DNA from 3 places in the Paenibacillus sp. FSL R5-0744 genome. Region 2 is predicted to be linked to each of the others. Evidence: riboswitches for the same ligand, from Rfam matches in the RefSeq annotation. Region 2 holds a riboswitch; each other region holds the start of a gene.
What was found. Region 2 has a riboswitch for cobalamin ahead of MKY19_RS03880 (S-layer homology domain-containing protein). Riboswitches for the same ligand answer to the same signal wherever they lie in the genome.
Positions count from the first base shown of each region.

Region 1: another riboswitch for cobalamin. It lies ahead of metE (5-methyltetrahydropteroyltriglutamate--homocysteine S-methyltransferase); the one in region 2 lies ahead of MKY19_RS03880 (S-layer homology domain-containing protein).
Region 3: another riboswitch for cobalamin. It lies ahead of MKY19_RS02375 (anaerobic ribonucleoside triphosphate reductase); the one in region 2 lies ahead of MKY19_RS03880 (S-layer homology domain-containing protein).

Region 1 covers NZ_CP150228.1:5,007,133-5,013,274, reverse strand. The annotation lists gene MKY19_RS22215 (FtsX-like permease family protein) at 1-638, shown strand, start outside; gene MKY19_RS22210 (DedA family protein) at 656-1,279, shown strand; gene MKY19_RS22205 (undecaprenyl-diphosphate phosphatase) at 1,329-2,189, shown strand; cobalamin riboswitch at 2,448-2,654, shown strand; gene metE (5-methyltetrahydropteroyltriglutamate--homocysteine S-methyltransferase) at 2,809-5,109, shown strand; gene MKY19_RS22195 (DUF1540 domain-containing protein) at 5,248-5,400, opposite strand; gene MKY19_RS22190 (DUF4349 domain-containing protein) at 5,895-6,142, shown strand, end outside.
Region 2 covers NZ_CP150228.1:870,480-876,621, reverse strand. The annotation lists gene MKY19_RS03880 (S-layer homology domain-containing protein) at 1-3,258, opposite strand, end outside; cobalamin riboswitch at 3,423-3,624, opposite strand; gene MKY19_RS03875 (hypothetical protein) at 3,715-4,293, opposite strand; gene MKY19_RS03870 (cellulase family glycosylhydrolase) at 4,513-6,142, shown strand, end outside.
Region 3 covers NZ_CP150228.1:533,137-539,278, forward strand. The annotation lists gene nrdG (anaerobic ribonucleoside-triphosphate reductase activating protein) at 1-484, opposite strand, end outside; gene MKY19_RS02375 (anaerobic ribonucleoside triphosphate reductase) at 481-2,466, opposite strand; cobalamin riboswitch at 2,683-2,918, opposite strand; gene MKY19_RS02380 (MTH1187 family thiamine-binding protein) at 3,293-3,601, shown strand; tRNA gene MKY19_RS02385 (tRNA-Thr) at 3,697-3,768, shown strand; gene MKY19_RS02390 (N-acetylmuramoyl-L-alanine amidase) at 3,823-4,161, shown strand; gene MKY19_RS02395 (hypothetical protein) at 4,290-4,520, shown strand; gene MKY19_RS02400 (hypothetical protein) at 4,699-4,854, shown strand; gene MKY19_RS02405 (sporulation protein YjcZ) at 4,885-4,986, shown strand; gene MKY19_RS02410 (NAD(P)H-dependent oxidoreductase) at 5,463-6,005, shown strand; gene MKY19_RS02415 (helix-turn-helix domain-containing protein) at 6,070-6,142, opposite strand, start outside.

The DNA of each region.
Region 1 (6,142 bases), 2.7 Mb from region 2:
ATGTTCCGATTGCCGAATATCTATTGCCGGAGCTGGATGGAAGGGATGGGGGAGATTTCAGTGGTGTTGTGATTAGCGATGAGCTTTACAAGGCCATTCATCCCGTACAGACCGATTTGTATACAGGATTTTACATGGATGATTTCCCGCGAACAGTAGGTATAGCGGCGGATCTTGCTCATAAAGGGAAACGGTCCTATGAAAGTAACTCGCCATACGCGATTGTTGTTAGCGGCACGCTGTTTGAAATACAAAGAACATTGTACAACACGATGCTATTCGCTTCTTTACTGGTGGGCACTGTCTTTTTCATTGCAGCAGGCAGCTTCCTTTACTTCCGGCTGTATACAGATCTAGATCATGATCGCCATCAATATTCTACATTGTCCAAAATGGGACTTACAGATCAAGAGCTAAACCGAATTGTAACGATACAATTGTCGTTGTTGTTTTTTGTTCCGGTTGGGGTAGCCATTTTGCATAGTGTGTTTGCCTTTATTGCGCTTCAGCGGTTGTTTTACTTATCTATTGCTGTGGAGACCGGGGCGGTGTTATTGGGATATTTGGCTGTCCAGGGACTTTACTTCTTTTTTATTCGCAGCCGTTATTTACGCAACTTGAAGAAGAACTTGATCTGAATAATGGGGGTTACGAAATGCAAGCATGGATTACAGATTTTATGGAGCAGTTTGGTTACTTTGGTATTTTCCTGATGCTCGCTTTTGAAAATATATTTCCACCGATTCCTTCCGAAGTGATCCTTCCTTTTGGCGGATTCATGACAACCACAACGAATTTGACCATTCCTGGTGTAATTATTGCTGCTACGCTTGGCTCACTGCTGGGTGCAGTAATTCTCTATTATATCGGTCGTTTGTTGGATGTAAATCGATTGGAAAAGATCGTTGAACGCTGGGGCGGCCTACTCCGGATTAGCAAAAAGGACATCCACAAGGCTGACGCTTGGTTTGACAAATATGGCTATTGGACCGTATTATTTTGTCGGATGGTTCCACTAGTGCGTAGTTTGATTTCGATCCCTGCAGGGATGTCGGGCATGAAATTTGGAGTGTTTATGATCTTCACAACGATTGGTACGCTGGGATGGAATCTATTGCTGGTGCTTATTGGTGCGGCATTGGGTGAGTCCTGGGAAGACATCGCCATGTATATGGATATGTACTCCAACGTAGTGTACGTGCTTCTTGCAGGTGGAGTAGTGATCCTTGGGTATTTGTTCTTCCGCAAGCGCAGCCGGAAAATGAACACCGAAGGTTGAGCCGAGAAGGACTTATAGATAAAAGTTATGATTAAAAGGAGGAGAAAAAATGGAGCTATTAACGATTATTAAAGCTATTATTTTGGGAATTGTTGAAGGATTGACTGAATTTGCTCCGGTATCCTCCACAGGTCATATGATTATTGTTGATGATATGTGGTTAAAATCGACAGAGTTATTTGGGCAATATACGGCCAATACGTTCAAAGTGGTTATACAGCTGGGGTCAATATTAGCAGTTGTAGTTATTTTTAGAAATAGGTTCATTGAATTGCTGGGCTTAAAGCGCTTCAGCCGCAAGCAGTTGGATCCTGTAACCGATCAACAACCACAGCTTGAAAAAGGCGGCCACCTTAAGCTTACACAGGTGCTTGTAGGTTTAGTGCCAGCAGGCGTGCTGGGGGTTCTGTTTAATGATTATATTGACGAGCATTTATTCTCTACATCCACCGTGTTAATCGGTCTAGTAGTCGGTGCTGTATTAATGATTATTGCGGATCTATTCGGACCAAAGAAGATTCAAACGGAGAGTGTCGATCAGATTACATATAAGCAGGCGCTAGGTGTTGGTCTGGTCCAGTGCTTCTCCTTGTGGCCGGGATTTTCCCGTTCCGGGTCGACGATTTCTGGTGGTGTTCTTCTGGGTATGAGTCATCGCGCTGCTGCTGATTTCACGTTTATTATGGCTGTTCCAATCATGGCAGGCGCCAGTTTACTCTCACTGATGAAGAACTGGCAATATTTCACCATCGATGCCCTGCCGTTCTTCATTGCAGGCTTTATCAGTGCCTTTGTATTTGCACTATTATCGATGCGTTTCTTCTTGAAATTGATCAACCGGATTAAGCTTTTACCATTTGCTATATATCGCATAGTACTTGCTGCAGTAGTATATTTCGTGTTTTTCTAAATCCGTTATAAGGAATCGATATAACAAAAGCCCCCGTAATCTATTGCAGATGACGGGGGCTTTCACGTATGATGACATCAGATTTAAGACACTCACTTTATCCTTATAATTCTCGCATAAACGCTTACCGTCCTTAAAAAGACGCTGAAGGCGTTTTAGCTTATGGATGATAAGAAAGTATAAGTATCACGAAATCCTTTCTTATCATTCTCGCATAAACGCTTACCGTCCTTAAAAGGACGCTGAAGGCGTTTTAGCTTGACAATATCGGAGACAGGTGCTTGCCGGAAATTAGTAATTCGGTAGGCTTAATAGGGAAATTCGGTTTGAAGCCGATGCGGTCCCGCCACTGTAACGGAAGAGTCCATAGCAACATATGTCACTGGCAATTTACTACTGCTGGGAAGACTGCTAAGGATGCTGACACCGCTAGCCAGGAGACCTGCCTGTTTCAACAGCACTGCTTCACCTACGAAGGATAGGAAGGTGTTAGACGTTAACCATAGGTATATTATGGGCGTCTTTCCCTTTGACTTTTTTAGGGAAGGGGCGCTCTTTTTTAAAGGAATGCAAGTGATATCGAGTCCAAAATAAGAAGATGGAGAAGGGGAGCTGCAAAGTGACGAACAAAGTAAAAGTAAGCAATCTTGGCTATCCAAGAATCGGAAAAAACCGCGAGTGGAAGAAAACGTTGGAAGCCTTCTGGGCGGGAAAAATAAATGAGGAAGCGTTCCGTACTGAAATGACAGGAATTCAGCTTCAGCATTTGAAGACTCAGCAGGAGGCAGGAATTGATTTAATTCCGGTAAATGATTTTACGTTCTACGATCATGTGCTAGATACAGCTGTAATGTTCGGGATCGTACCTCCACGTTATGCGTATGATGGTGGCGATATTGGGCTTGATCTTTATTTTGCGATGGCTAGAGGAAATGCTGAGGCTACTGCTTGCGAGATGACTAAATGGTTCAATACGAACTATCATTACATCGTTCCAGAGATCGGTGCACAAACGCCGCGTCTGACCGAGAATAAACCACTGGCTGCTTATCGTTTTGCCAAGTCCCAAGCGGGAATTGAGGGTAAACCTGTGGTTTTAGGCCTTTATACATTCCTTAAGTTGTCAAAAGGTTTTGCATCTGCGGATATTGCGAAGATTGCTGCTCGGTTTCTTCCGGTTTACGTTCAGCTGTTGCAGGAACTGAAGCAAGAAGGAGTAAGCTGGGTACAAATTGATGAACCAGCGATTGTTACAGGAATAAATGAATCAGAATTATCCTTACTTCACTCGATTTACACAGAAATTGCTGAATCCGTGCCTGGATTAAATATTATTCTGCAGACTTACTTTGAAGCTGCTGAACCGCTGGAGGCGCTGTTCAAACTTCCGGTACAAGGTTTAGGTCTTGATTTTGTCCATGATGGCGGGACGAACCTGGCATCGATTGAACGTCTTGGCTGGCCTGAGGATAAGTGGCTGGGAGCGGGTATTATTGACGGACGCAACATCTGGCGCTCAGATCTGGATGCTAAGCTGCAGCTAATCGAGAAGCTGAGTGTACATGTATCACTTGATCGTCTTATTATACAGCCTTCTTGCAGTTTGCTGCATGTTCCGGTTACTGTTCAGGGTGAGGTGAAGCTGAAGGCCACCGTTAAGGCTGCTTTAGCTTTTGCCGATGAGAAGCTTAGAGAGCTTGGCCTGCTTGCCGCAGCCTTAGAGGGTACAGCAGAAGCTGCTGCTGCGTTGACGGCCAGTCGTGAAGCCCTTACTGCCTTCCGTGCACTTCCTGAACGCGGTCGTAAGGATGTGGCCGAGCAAGTTCTCGGACTTACAGATTTACCAGACCAACGTAGCTTACCTTTTGCTGAACGCCTGAAGGTGCAGCAGGAGAAGTGGCAGCTGCCACTTCTGCCAACGACAACAATCGGAAGCTTTCCACAGACCGTAGAAGTGCGCCAGGCAAGGTTGAAATGGCGTAAAGGCGTATGGAATCAAGAGCGTTACGACGGGTTCGTTCGTGAGCAGATTGCAGATGCAATCACTTTCCAAGAAAAGCTGGGTCTGGATGTACTCGTGCACGGTGAGTTCGAAAGAACCGATATGGTGGAGTTTTTCGGGGAGAAGTTGGATGGTTACTTATTTACTAGTAATGGCTGGGTTCAATCCTACGGATCACGCTGCGTTAAGCCACCAGTTATTTATGCGGATATAGCTTTTATCCAGCCTATGACTGTAAAAGAAAGCGTCTATGCTCAGTCGTTAACTTCCCTTCCTGTTAAAGGTATGTTGACTGGTCCTGTTACGATTCTCAATTGGTCTTTCGTACGTGATGATCTTAGTCGGGAAGCAGTAGCGAATCAAATTGCCTTAGCGCTCCGTCATGAAGTTAAAGTATTGGAGGATGCAGGCATAGAGATGATTCAAGTAGATGAACCGGCTATCCGTGAAGGACTTCCTTTGAAGGCTGAAGATCATGAGGCATACTTGAATTGGGCGGTGAAGTCGTTCCGTATCGCGACGAATCATGTGAAGGCTACGACACAAATTCATACCCACATGTGCTATAGCGAATTTAATGACATGATAGACTCCATTTCAGCGATGGATGCGGATGTTATCTCTATTGAGACTTCACGTAGCCATGGGGAACTGATCGTTAGCTTTGAGGAGCAGGCGTATGATAAAGGAATTGGTCTTGGTGTATATGATATCCATAGTCCACGGGTTCCTGCAGTAGAAGAGATGACAGCTAATATTGATCGTGCGCTGCGGGTGCTTGATCCTGAACAGTTCTGGATTAATCCGGATTGCGGTCTTAAGACACGTGGCTGGCAGGAGACAGAAGATGCACTTCGTAACATGGTAAAGGCTGCCGCTATTGCAAGAGAAAATGCAGGAGTTAGTGCTTCCAAATAACATAAGAAGTATACAATAAATCATAGCCGGGGAATTTCTCCCTGGCTTTTTATTTCAGCCACTTGATAATAATTCTCATTCTTGATAGAATGAGAAAAGAAAAGAAGGAACCGTGGAGGGTCCCTTCAAATCATCACCTTATTTGCTTTCGAAAGTCTTGCAATCTGTTTCTTCTGCACGTGTAGGTTCTTGGGAGCTGTGGAAAGCTACAAAGATAGAATCAGCACTGCATTTGTTCTCTTCTGCCCAGTGGGTGCAGGAGTTAACTTCGCAAATTACGTCTTTTGCCATGAGGGTTCACCTCCCCTTTTAGTAATAGACAGCATTATTAAAAAACTTCTCTGTTCAACAAGGTGGAGCTTGTCCGAACAGAACCGTGTTCTGCCCTCATTCATTATGAATAGAGGGTTTTTGGTATTTTTTTACGTGTTTAGACGTGGTAATTGTACCAAATAAAGTGCTTGTAAGCAAATGAGTTATTCGAATGGTTATGGTGTCCCATATGTCACTAGAAGTGGTTTGACTAGAAGAATCTCTCAGCCTGTATACAACAGTGCTTCTGTATAATAGCTTAAACTAAAAGAGTTGCAGAAATGCGACTCTTTTTTTATTTAGAGAGCATAATTCAAAAGAAACTGTTCACAATTCCATTTTTCAGTGCAACCTTCCAAGTTTTGGAACGTCTTAGTAAAGAGTGACGGAAGAGATCTGCTTAGAACAAGACATTCCGTAACGATATTATGATCCGTGCAAGCGGTATCTATTACATTTTTGGAGGAATGAGAATGCGCAAATGGGGTCTGCATTACTTATGTTTATTAATTCTTGCGGTAGTCTTGGCGGGTTGTGGCTCGGCGGATAGGAATTCAGCGGCAGATAGTTTGGCAAAAGAAAATGGTAGTACGAGTAACGACGCAGCAGTAGAGGTACAATCGCAAAGCTCGATGGCCTCAACAGCGGATCAAAGCACTTCGGCAGCTCCTGAGGCAGAAGCAACTGGCAGCGAGAATATGGCTGTAAAGGGCTCCACATC
Region 2 (6,142 bases):
TAGGTTATATGAAGATGCACCATAATTAGGATATTTTCCATTCACATTATACATCCATCCACTACCGCTACCATGGTCAAATTCTCCATCACCAGCTATGGATTCAACATATACACTTCCAAATGTACTGTTCCAAGAATATCTATAGTCGATATCGCGGCTATCTAGCACTCTTTCTAGTACAGACCACACTGTGTCACCAGATTGTAGCTCTACCTGTACAGATGGAAGAACATATCCCTTCTTAATCGTAAGCTTATCCACGGATAGGGTTACATATGGTTTCGATGGAGTGGTCCCTCCACCATTGCCACTACCACCGTCGCCACCAGGTGTCTGAACTACACTGGATGTGTACGCAATGTAATCAGTGAAGTGATTGGTTTTTACGATTAAATCATTTCCATTATCGTAGGCATACTCTGACTTGCCGCTTGCCAAACCTAAGGCGTCACTTGCAAATTTTTGAATCGCATGAGGTGCACCATTTTGAATATAAGCTACATCTTTTCCTTTAAGGTCCTTAAAGGTTAATGTGATAAATTGACTGAATTCTACTCTTGCGCTGCCACCCATAGAAAAAGCTTGAATAATGCTCTCCAGCTTCTTATCCTGGGAAATAATCTGATTCAGACTATCTTTTAGTGCAGCTTCTGTGCCTGTTAAAGGTGACATTAGTTCAATCGCTGCGACATTTCCACTTGTAACTTTTGCACCCTTAGGAATGACTACAGATACGTCACCTTTGGTAGCCTCAATCTGAGGAAGATCGCTGTTATTAGGTAAACTAACACTAACCTTCGATTGTTGACTTTTAGGAATAACTACCGTTATTTCCTTGTTGCTATCTCCTGTGCTGATCGGAACGATATAATCATGAGCATCATCATTGATTACAACTTCCGGCTTATCACCAGAAGGTAACGGAAATTCTTTCGGACCCTCTGGTTGTACAGGTGGTTGTTCAATTACCACATCATTCATATCAAAGAGACGGTTACTGTGATTAATCAGACGATCATAGGACACAAGTGCATACGTACCTTGGTCCGTAGCCATCCCATCTACTCTTCCGGTGAGAATATGCTTAAATCCACCATCCGGATCAGCAAAGGTAAGCAGTGCATCAATCAGTGAATTTCCCTTTTTAACAAACCTTAAGTCACTGTGCGGATCTATGCCTACGCCAGTTAAAGCAACAATGACCTGCGCGATGCTCTCACTGCTTGTGCTTCCCCAGCTTGTAAATCCACCTTGATCATTCTGTGTGCTTGATAACCATGCAACCGCCCGATCCACAGCAGCTTTTACATTAGGATCCTTTGCATAGTAAGGTGCAAGTGCTTGCATCGTCATTCCGGTGATATCGGTGTCGGCTTTAGTACCAAATAACGCCCATCCACCAGTCGGTGCTTCTTTTTCTAAAATATACTGAACCAGTTTTTCTCTTGTGGTTTGATCTTTAACGCCTTCTACTACAGGAATATCATAGTTATGACTATCTAAGGCAATTAGTGCAAATATGGGACCATTAAGCCCCTGCTTCTGAACATATTGAAAATCTGCAAGTGCATTTCTTAGATCATAGCCTGCAACATTCGTGATATCTTTTCCGATCGAGGTAAGTCCTAGAATCGCTCTGGAATGCTCAGTACTTTTCGAAGCGTCGAGTTTTCCATCCTTCATTAGCTTAGCTACTTCAGCAGCTACATTGTTATAATAAAGATTGTAATAGCCACTTGGAACCTCGTAATTGGCCCGTGCCAGAGAAAGAATCGACCATTCCCCGCTGCCTGTTCCAAATGACGGATTCTTTACAGTGTTTAGGATATAGGCAAGGTTTTTATTTAATTGTTGTTTTGCTACAACGGTAGTAGGCTGTTCTAATTGAACATCCGTCATGTCATAGAGACGTTTGCTATTATTAATCAGACGATCATAGGATACGAGTGCATATGTACCTTGATCCGTAGCCATAGCGTCTACTTTACCGGTGAGAATATGCTTGAATCCACCATCCGGCCCAGAGAAGCTAAGTAAAGCATCTATAAGTGAATTTCCTTCTTTAATAAACCTAGGGTCACTGTGCGGATCTACGCCTACGCCAGTTAAAGCAACAACAACCTGTGCGATGCTCTCACTGCTTGTGCTTCCCCAGCTTGTGAATCCGCCTTGATCATTTTGTACACTCGATAACCATGCAATCGCCCGATCCACGGCAGCTTTTACATTAGGATCCTTTGCGTAATAAGGTGCAAGTGCTTGCATCGCCATCCCGGTCATATCGACGTCGGCTTTGGTTACACCTAATGCCCAGCCTCCAGCATCTGCTGCACCTTTTTTAACTTCTCTATCCAAGATGTACTGAACCAGGTTTTCTCTTGTGCTTTGATAGATTACTCCCTTCTCATCAGGATCAGGGAATAATACTGGAATTTCGTAGTTATAACTATCTAGTGCAATCAGAGCAAATATGGGACCATTGTTCCCTTGCTTCTGAATATATTGATAATCAGCTAGTGCATTTCTTAGATCATGACCTGCAACATTCGTGATATCTTTTCCGATAGAGGTAAGGCCTAGAATCGCTCTGGAATTCTCTGTGCTTTTACTAGCGTCGAGTTTTCCATCCTTAATTATCGATGCTATTCGCGTAGCTACATTGTTGTAATAGAGATTGTAATAACCGTTAGGTACTTTGTAGTTCGCACGTGCTAGAGAAAGAATCGACCATTCTCCGCTACCTGTTCCAAATGACGGATTCTTTACGGTGTTAACGATGTAGGCCAAACTTTTATCTAACTGTTCTTTGGCAGTGATTTTATAAGTAACCTGATAGGTTACATTATCTGCTTTGTTTCCTGCGCCATCCACAGCCGTTACTGCGATTACGTTACTACCCGGGTTAAGAGATGCTTTGTACTCACCATTAGTAGCTGATAGAACGACTTGGTTCAGCTTAACTACTGGAATAATGTCTTTGTAGACATTGTCTGTAACCACTACTTTGAAGCTTAAATCTTTACTGGATACTTCCTGTTTATCTTGTATACCTTCTATCAAAATCGTAGGCTTCTCTGTATCTGGCTCTTGTACTAACGCATTAATCTGCTCTACTAGAGCTTGATCAACCTCTGTTGTTACAACTGCACTATCGGCAATTGCTTCATTCGCATGAGCCGGGATTACACTTGTAGAGAACGTCGTGATAAATACTGCTACAATAAGTAACCAAGCTAAAAACTTATTTTTCTTCATGTTTCCATAACCCTTCCCTTCTCTTCCTATGTTAAAAAACAGAATAAACTTTCATAACACTACAAAAAAACCACTCAACATAACGTCAAGAGGTTTAAGATAGTGAACCGCAACAATAGCAGGCATATACTATATCAAACACCTCTCTATCGCTCGTAGAGTTTAACGGTGTATTAGAAACAGGCAGATATTCTGGCTCAAGTATCGTCACCCTTGCTACCTTCCCAGTTTCCCAGTGGCACCTTGCAAGGACTCCTCTTTCACAGCGGCGGGACCGCGCGGGATTCACACCCGCTTTCCATTTAACCAATCTATGATTGTAATTCCGAAACATTCATAATTGGCACCTATTGCTAATATTAATTTTTCATGCTTCATCATATCTAATATAGTTGCTTTTGTCATGCAATATTTGTTTTTTGTATAACGAGTAGTTAGCAATAATCCTATTGAATATCAAATCATTCTAACCACAATATATTCTTTTTCTCTCAGCTCAAAACCATCCTCCAGTGACAAAGAGGCCAAATCAAAGATTCGATCATACTTCTTATTACGTGGGAGTCCTTCTTCCTCAGCCCAGCATGTATAGAGCTCGAACTCGGCACCAGATACCCCATAATCTGTCATAAGCCTAAATAACTCCCGACAACACTTGAGTGAGGCGTTATACGATCCCGGTAGAGTATCTTTTAGCTTAGGGGTTACAGAGAAGCCGCCCCAATTCGGTGAAATCCGGTACACATATGGACTCCGAAAATGCTTGCGGATCTCATCGTTCCAATACCCAAGTTCCTCTATAAAAATACCCGCTGCATCTTCTTCCGAGTCGTATACAAGACAGTCCTCATCTCTTAAATGAGATAGATCTGCGATGTCATCCAAAGGAATTATGCCTTGCAGGCGCAGAGCCTCTCTTTGTTTCTTATACTCCGGGGAATTTTTCACTTCATTATATGTCTTTGCTGACGGTACACTGCCTCTTTCTCCTAACGGAAGCTCTGTAGCCGAGCCTATGTAATGAAATCTGCTCACTGGATTGCCCTCCATAACTTTGGAATCACTGCAAATCACTAATTCATATATGAATTTACCACAAATTAGTAAGGTACTCGTTGAAATTATTCTATGTTAGGGTATTTGGTAAGCGTTTACAACGAATTCATGGAGGTGTACGTGTTCATCTAAGCACCAAAGTACCAAGGAAGGTCAGGTTTAAGCATCCTCAAAAATGATCTTACAAAGGAGAATTCAATGACTACTCGAATCCAGAAATCATTCTTATCATTGACCCTTGTCACCGCTCTTCTGCTCTCTTTGTTCTCATCCATTGCCGCCGCTGCCACTAAGGACGAGCAACAAGCTAAGGCAGCACCAAAGAGTAAGATCCAATCCTATGTAGACGATATGCAGCCCGGATGGAACCTTGGCAATACTCTAGATGCTACAGGTGAGGATGAAACCTCCTGGGGCAATCCGCGTGTGACCCAAGAACTGATTAAGAAAATCGCCGCACAAGGCTACAAAAGTATCCGTATTCCTATCACTTGGGATTCACACATAGGCGAAGCACCGAACTACACTATTGATCAAGCTTACCTCGACCGTGTCGAAGAAGTTGTAGGCTGGGCGCTGGACGCCAAGTTATATGTAATGATTAACGTCCATCACGACTCCTGGTTATGGGTAAGTCATATGGAAGAGAAGCATGAGGAAACGCTGGCGCGTTATAATGCAGCATGGACTCAAATTGCGGACCGCTTCAAGGATAAATCCGATAAGCTGATGTTCGAAAGCATTAATGAACCTCGTTTCACAGATGGCGGAAGTACGGATGAAGCGAAGATGGAACAGATGCTTGCAGAGCTCAACAATTCCTTCCATCAGATCGTTCGAAACTCAGGTGGAAAGAATGATGTCCGTCCGCTAGTGCTACCTTCATTAGAGACTTCTCCTACCCAACCTAGAATGGATCAGCTCTACAAGACGATTACAGCTCTTAACGATCCGAACATAATTGCGACCGTTCACTACTATGGCTTCTGGCCGTTCAGTGTGAATATCGCTGGTTACACCACGTTTGAAAAAGATACAAAAAACGATATCACCCAAACTTTTGATAACGCTTACAACACATTCGTGGCCAAAGGAATCCCTGTTATCGTTGGTGAGTTTGGACTGCTAGGATTCGATATAGATACAGGTGTGATTGAACAAGGCGAGAAGCTGAAATTCTTCGAGTACCTTACTTATTATTTAAAAGAAAAGAAAATGACCTCCATGCTCTGGGATAATGGGCAGCATTTCAACCGCAAAACGTATAAGTGGTCCGATTCTGAGCTGCAGGGTGTATTAATGTCTGGTCTGAAGGAACGTTCCTCCAGCACTGAAAGCGATCTGGTCTATCTAAAAAAAGGGGCAGCGATCAAAGACACCAAGGTGAAGCTGAACCTAAACGGCAATAAGCTAACCACGATTAGTGCAAATGGGAAGTATCTAACAAAGGGAAAAGATTACACCTTGAATGGCGAGGAGCTCACACTCAAAGCCAGCCAACTCAAAAAACTCACAGCTTCCCAAAAATACGGTGAAAATGCTGTGTTAACGTTGAAATTCAACAAAGGTGTTGCGTGGAGACTAAAGATCATCGTGAATGACACTGCCAAATTAAGTGATGCCAAAGGTACGACTGAATCGTTTGCGATTCCAACTACCTTTAATGGTAACCAGCTTGCCACGATGGAGGCTGTCTATACCGCTGGTGGCAATGCAGGCCCGCAAGACTGGACACCATTCAAGGAGTTCGGCAATACGTTCTCACCCTCTTATAACACGAAAGAAATCAAGCTGCTTCCAGCCTTCTTTAAAGATGTTAAAGATGGAG
Region 3 (6,142 bases), 340 kb from region 2:
CCGAGCCGTTCGTACTGGCCGGAATGTCGATTATGCGTTGGTTAGAGCTTCCTCGGTAAGGAAGTGTAGTATCTTTCAATTCTTCTATAAAACGTCCATCAATTAATACCTGACACTGTGTAAGTAGATTCCACTCCGGCGAACCGGGAAGGGCGGTTAGTTCCTCATACGTATAACCACTGTAAATCCAGATGGGGAAGCCAGGGAGCACGGCGCGAAGCTCATGAATGAACCCAAGTACCTCTTCTGCCGAGAAAAAAGGATCGCCGCCTGCCAGTGTTAGACCATCCAGCAAAGGGTTAGCGGCGATTTCTGCAATGATTTCATGTTGACGTTCTAAGGTGAAGACTTCTCCATATTTAAAGTTCCATGTCTCGGGATTAAAGCATCCCGGGCAACGATGACGGCAGCCGCTGATGAAGAGGACGGCCCGCATGCCCTCTCCCTCGTTAATCGACTCCGGATAGTATCCGCAAATATTCATAGATGCTTAACGCGATCCCGTACTTCGGCTTGTTTGGCGGCATTGAAGCGGGTCTGATAGTCGCCAGTTAAATAACCTGTAACTCTGCGCAAACGACGGATGTGCACGTCATTCTCATGTGCGTTGCAGGAAGGACAGTTTGTCCCAATTACGCCTTCGTATCCGCAGCTGGAGCAGCGGTCAATCGGATGGTTAATGCTGAAGTAGCTGACCTGTTGTTCTAGTGCATATTTAATGATTTTGATAAAAGCAGATGGATTGCTGCGGGCATTGCCATTTAATTCGACATAAGAAATAGCCCCGGCATTGCAGTATTCATGGAAAGGAGCTTCCAAGCTGATCTTCTGAGCAGCACCTAGATCGTAGTATACAGGGATGTGGAAAGAGTTCGTATAATACTCACGGTCAGTTACGCCCGGAATAGAACCCAGTACCTTGCGATCAATCTTGGTGAATTTGCCGGACAGGCCCTCTGCTGGTGTTGCGAACAAGGTAATGTTGAGATTAAGTTCCTCACTTTTAAGGTCGCAATACTCCCGCATGTGACGCACGATAGCCACAGCCTTGGCATGGACTTCCATATCCTCGCCATGGTGTTTGCCGTACATGGCTTTCATGCATTCCGCCATACCGATGAAGCCAAGCGACAGACTACCATGCTTCAGCAGTTCGCCTACAGAGTCTTCAGGAGCGAGATTTTCGCCGCCTTCCCAGACGCCTTCTCGCATCATGAAATCGGATGCTTTAGCTTTTTGCGCGCTTTGGATGTGGAACCGATGAAGAAGTCCTTCCAGCGCAATATCCATATAGTGATTTAGATCCTCATAGAAGCCAGCTTCGTCTGCGACGGTACGTCGGCCTGTTACTGTGCCGTGTGCTAGACCGAGCCGAACCAGATTCAGTGTATTAAAGGAAAGGTTGCCCTTCCCGGAGCAATGATTACGCCCAAAACGGTCACCGAGCACTCGGGTGCGGCAGCCCATTGTAGCAAATTCCGTATCAGGATCACTTGGATCATAATACTGCAAGTTTAGCGGAGCGTCCAGATTAGCGAAGTTCGGATATAGTCTGCGTGCAGAACATTCCGCCGCTTTTAAGAACAATTCATAGTTAGGATCGCCTTGCTGTTGATTGACTCCTTGCTTGCATTTGAAGATTTGAATCGGGAACACAGGTGTTTCTCCGCTGCCAAGTCCGTTCATCGTTGCTGTTAGCAGGGAGCTGATCACAAGCTGACCTTCTGGTGAAGTACAAGTACCATAATTGATGCTGGTAAACGGAATTTGCCCACCGGATCGGCTGGACATGGTGTTGAGATTATGTACCATACTTTCAGCCGCTTGCAGGGTTTCGATTTCGGTTTCCTTTAGTGCAAAACGAAATGCTTTTGGATATAACTCCGCCAGATCGGTCCGGCTCATTGTAATCTCGCCCAAAGAATCATTAGCTTGTCCCTCATCAAAATAATCCAGACCCTTGCGGAACAGCTTAGCGAAGGATTTGGTTACATAAGGTGCCAGATCATAGTCGAGCTTATTGGCGGATACGCCGCCATATTGAGCATTTTGCTGGGATTGAAAAATAATTGCTACCAGTGACATAGCTGTCATTATGGAGTTCGGAGGACGAACACTGCCGTTGCCGGTGTTGAAGCCTTCGCGGAGAAGCTTATCAAACGGGATAAAAATGCAGTTAGTCGTTCCGATTGCGTATTGATCCAGATCATGCACATAGACGACATTGTCATCAATGGCTTGCACTAGCTGCGGCGGCATCGTAAAGTTGCGGGCGTACCATTTTGAATATTCACTGCCGAACTTGCTCATTTTACCGGAGAAACTCTCTCCGTTCAAATTGGCATTCTCGCGCAGCAGGTCCAAATCCCGGCTGTCGATAATATCGCGTCCTAAATCAATGAGCTCTTCTAAAAGAACTTCTCGTGCATTTGTTGTACCGTTAAATTGTCTCTCCAACAACGTCATTGTATAGCTCTCCTCTCAGTCTATCGTCCTATCATTAAGAAGTGGGGCCGCATAAGCGGCCGTATATTCATTGTGATCTCATAAAAAAAGCATCCTCTAGCGAGGATGGCAGAAAATGCCCGATGCGTTATGTAAATATCCACACAGATATTTGTAGTGGCCTCTAAGAAGATGACCGCATGCGGACACCGTTCCTGTTCCTCGCAGGCACTCATAGTTGGTGTCGTCGAAACAGGCAGGTCTCCTGGCTTCCGTAGGACCTCTCAGCGCCTTCCCAAGGGGGCTCTTACCCCTCAGTGGCTTCTGCTAGGAGATCTGCCCATCTTAAGCTTCTAAAAGCTTGTAAGGGGCATCCGGTTACAGTGGCGGGACCGCAGCGGATTTTCACCGTACTTCCCTATTAAGCTCTAATTCCGATAAAGGATCAAAGCGCCTGTCTCCACTATATTTTGTTGTCGTTAGATAAAAATAACCCAAGATGTTGTGTTTGTAAACAGTTTTTTAGAAAACCCGCGCGGGGAGCGGGTTCTTCAAAAGTACTCCACAAATGATCCACAGGCTGTCCATAAGTAATCCACAATTGATCCACAGGCATATAAAAAATGATTCATAAATTGTCCGAAAAGATGCCACAAAGAGTCCATAAATGTAGTGCAGATGACCCTAGAATTCATGTTAGAAAAAATACTTGTGGCGAAAGTCATATTTCGGAGAATTTTGGGGAAAGAAGAAGGGGCATAATAAAGCTGAGATCATTTGTGGGAGAGCGGTGGTGTTGTTACAATAGAAGGAGACACATACTTTAAAATTCCGAGGAGGTATTCCCATGCCTATTGCTGAAGTAACCGTTATTCCGATTGGAACAGGTAGTACGAGCCTTAGCAGCTATGTTGCGGATATGCAGCGAGTGCTGAAGACGGTAGAAGGGATTACTTATGAGCTTACATCCATGGGTACAATCATCGAAGGGCCTCTTCAGCGTATTTTTGCTGCAGTCGAAGCGCTGCACGAGTCTCCTTTTGCCGCAGGTGCAGAGCGTGTCTCTACCTCACTTAAAATAGACGACCGCCGCGATAAACCCTCCACTAGCCGTGGAAAGCTGGAGTCTGTGGAGCGTAAACTACAGGTGGAATAGCAGTTCGGGAGAGTAGGGAAATAGGGAGAAATAGGCTTGCGTTTCTGGCTGAAAGTTGTATAATATTTTTTGTTTGACAGAAAAATCGGCCTTAAGCTGGTGTAGCTCAGGGGTAGAGCAACGCACTCGTAATGCGTAGGCCGGGGGTTCAATTCCCTTCACCAGCATCCCAAAAAACCATATTTGGCGCGGATTCTTGAAGTTTGGGGAGTCGCGCTTTTTTGTTTCTTCTACCATTCTTCTACCGAAAGAGTGTCTTTTCCGCTTGTAATGGAGTCCCCAACGACCGGGGCCAAAAGGCAAAAAACCTGCACGTGGTGCGTGAGAGCAACATGCCTGCAGTACTCACGGAGAATTTATTTTTGGATGTGGCAACCGACGCTGCCAAACTCAAAAAAGATGTGGTTATCCAAGCAATCATTGATAGCCATGTGATCGGGATTGCAAAGTACCTAGGGCTGAAAAAGAAGGAAACAGCGAATCAGGGCAACAATGACAATAAAGTGGTAGTACTCGTAAACGGCAAGAAAGAGCAAGTAAGAGCAAGTAAGAGCAAGTAAGACAGTTAACCTTACAAAGTGAACTGGAAAGTTAATTTGTCGAGCCGGAAGTTTTGGGCGCTGCTGGCCGTTACCGGCGTAACCTCTCATCATAAAATAAAGTAATACGAGCGAGGGGGAGTTTCCTGATGGATGCTTATTGCAGCTGCTTGCGCTACATGAATAGAAGAGTGCGGATTCTGACTAAAGATGGTAGACAGCACGTAGGCGTAATTACAAATGTGGACAGAAATAATGTTTACTTAAGAACGGAACATAACGGATCTGTGCACACTTCAGCTTTTTTTGGTAATCCTTTTGCTACAAATGACATCTTAACCTTGAGTTTGTTCACTCTGCTGGCTATAGCCCTTATTTAAAAAATCATAAAACCGGGAAAAACCGCCCACTGGCTTCGGCTGGTGGGTATTTTTTTGTTTTTTACGAAATGTCGGATCCCGCAACAGGCCTACTATTTTCGTTTCTTTTTTACCCAAGCACCGATACAAATCCCGCATATCTTAGTTTTGTATCCAATTAAAAAGGAGGAATTGACAAATGGGCGAAGTACGTGGAGAACGTTGTTGCGGCGTTGGTGAACGTGAACGTGAACGTGAACCTGAACGTTTTGTTGGTGGAGCCTTTACATCCACAGGGGCAATCTTAGTGCTCTTTATCCTACTGGTCATCATTACAAAAGCTTGTATATTTTAAATTGTATTCAATTACAAAGGAGGAGTTAAAATGGGCGAATTCGCAGGAGGATATGGTGGCTTTACTTCTACCGCCGCAATTCTGGTTCTGTTTATCTTGTTGGTAATCATCTCTAAGACTTTGTTTATTTAAGTTTCAAACCTCCCAATATAGCTGCACCTTATTAAATCCGCCAGTACTCATGCTGGTGGATTTTTTTCATACATAATCAAAGACGCACCCTGTCAACCTTAAGTGGTAGTCGAGTATCCCAAATGGATTATGTTGAAATTATGCGGAAGTACCGTACCCTGCCAGTAATGGTGGGGTATTTCTTTGCGTTCAGGCAAATTTTTTTATCAGTGATATAGAGTTCATACACATAACGTTACATCCGTCTAACCTTTACTCAAGTAAAATGGCGGAATGACCCAGTCTCTCTTGTGTGATATTTGGGTGTACACCGAAGACGAGATTCGCCCCGAAGACTATACATCAATCATACGTGCAGGCAGGTTGCAGTGCTTACCTTTAGGTAAGTACGTGAACTAAAAGTGCATACTTACGCGATGGCATAGTGGGAGGTATACTCAAGTCCTAAATCTGATTCAAACATGGAGGATACACCAATGAAAACACTTATTGTCGTCACGCACCCAAACATCGAAACATCCGTCGTTAATAAACGCTGGATCGAAGAACTCCGTAAATATCCAGACAAATATACGGTGCACGAGCTGTACAAAGCCTATCCCGATGAAAAAATCAACGTGGAAAAGGAACAACAGCTGATTGAAGCGCATGATAAGCTCGTCTTACAATTCCCTGTCTACTGGTTTAGTAGTCCACCTCTGCTTAAAAAGTGGTTGGACGAAGTATTTACTTACGGATGGGCATATGGTTCGAAGAGTGATAAATTAAGAAATCGAAAAATCGCATTAGCTGTAACTGCCGGAGGAAGTGAAAAAGACTTTAGTGAAGAAGGTAAACTCGGCTACGGGCTTGACCGTATTTTATCTCCCTTTGACACGACTTTTTTGTACTGCAACGCTGATTATCGTTCCTTCTATGCCATTTATGGCACGGAATCTGAGACGGTAGGAAGTACGGATTACTTGAAGAAATTGGATGTCAGTTCGCAAGGCTATGTTGAATTTATCGAAAATATGTAATTAGAATTGAAACAAAAAGCAGCATTTTCATTAATGGAAATGCTGCTTTTGTCATAAGTTGTCGTTAAATCGTAAAAGGTATGGTTATCTCTTGCGCGGCTGGAACGAAGTTTTTCTCTCCCCAAGTGCACATCATA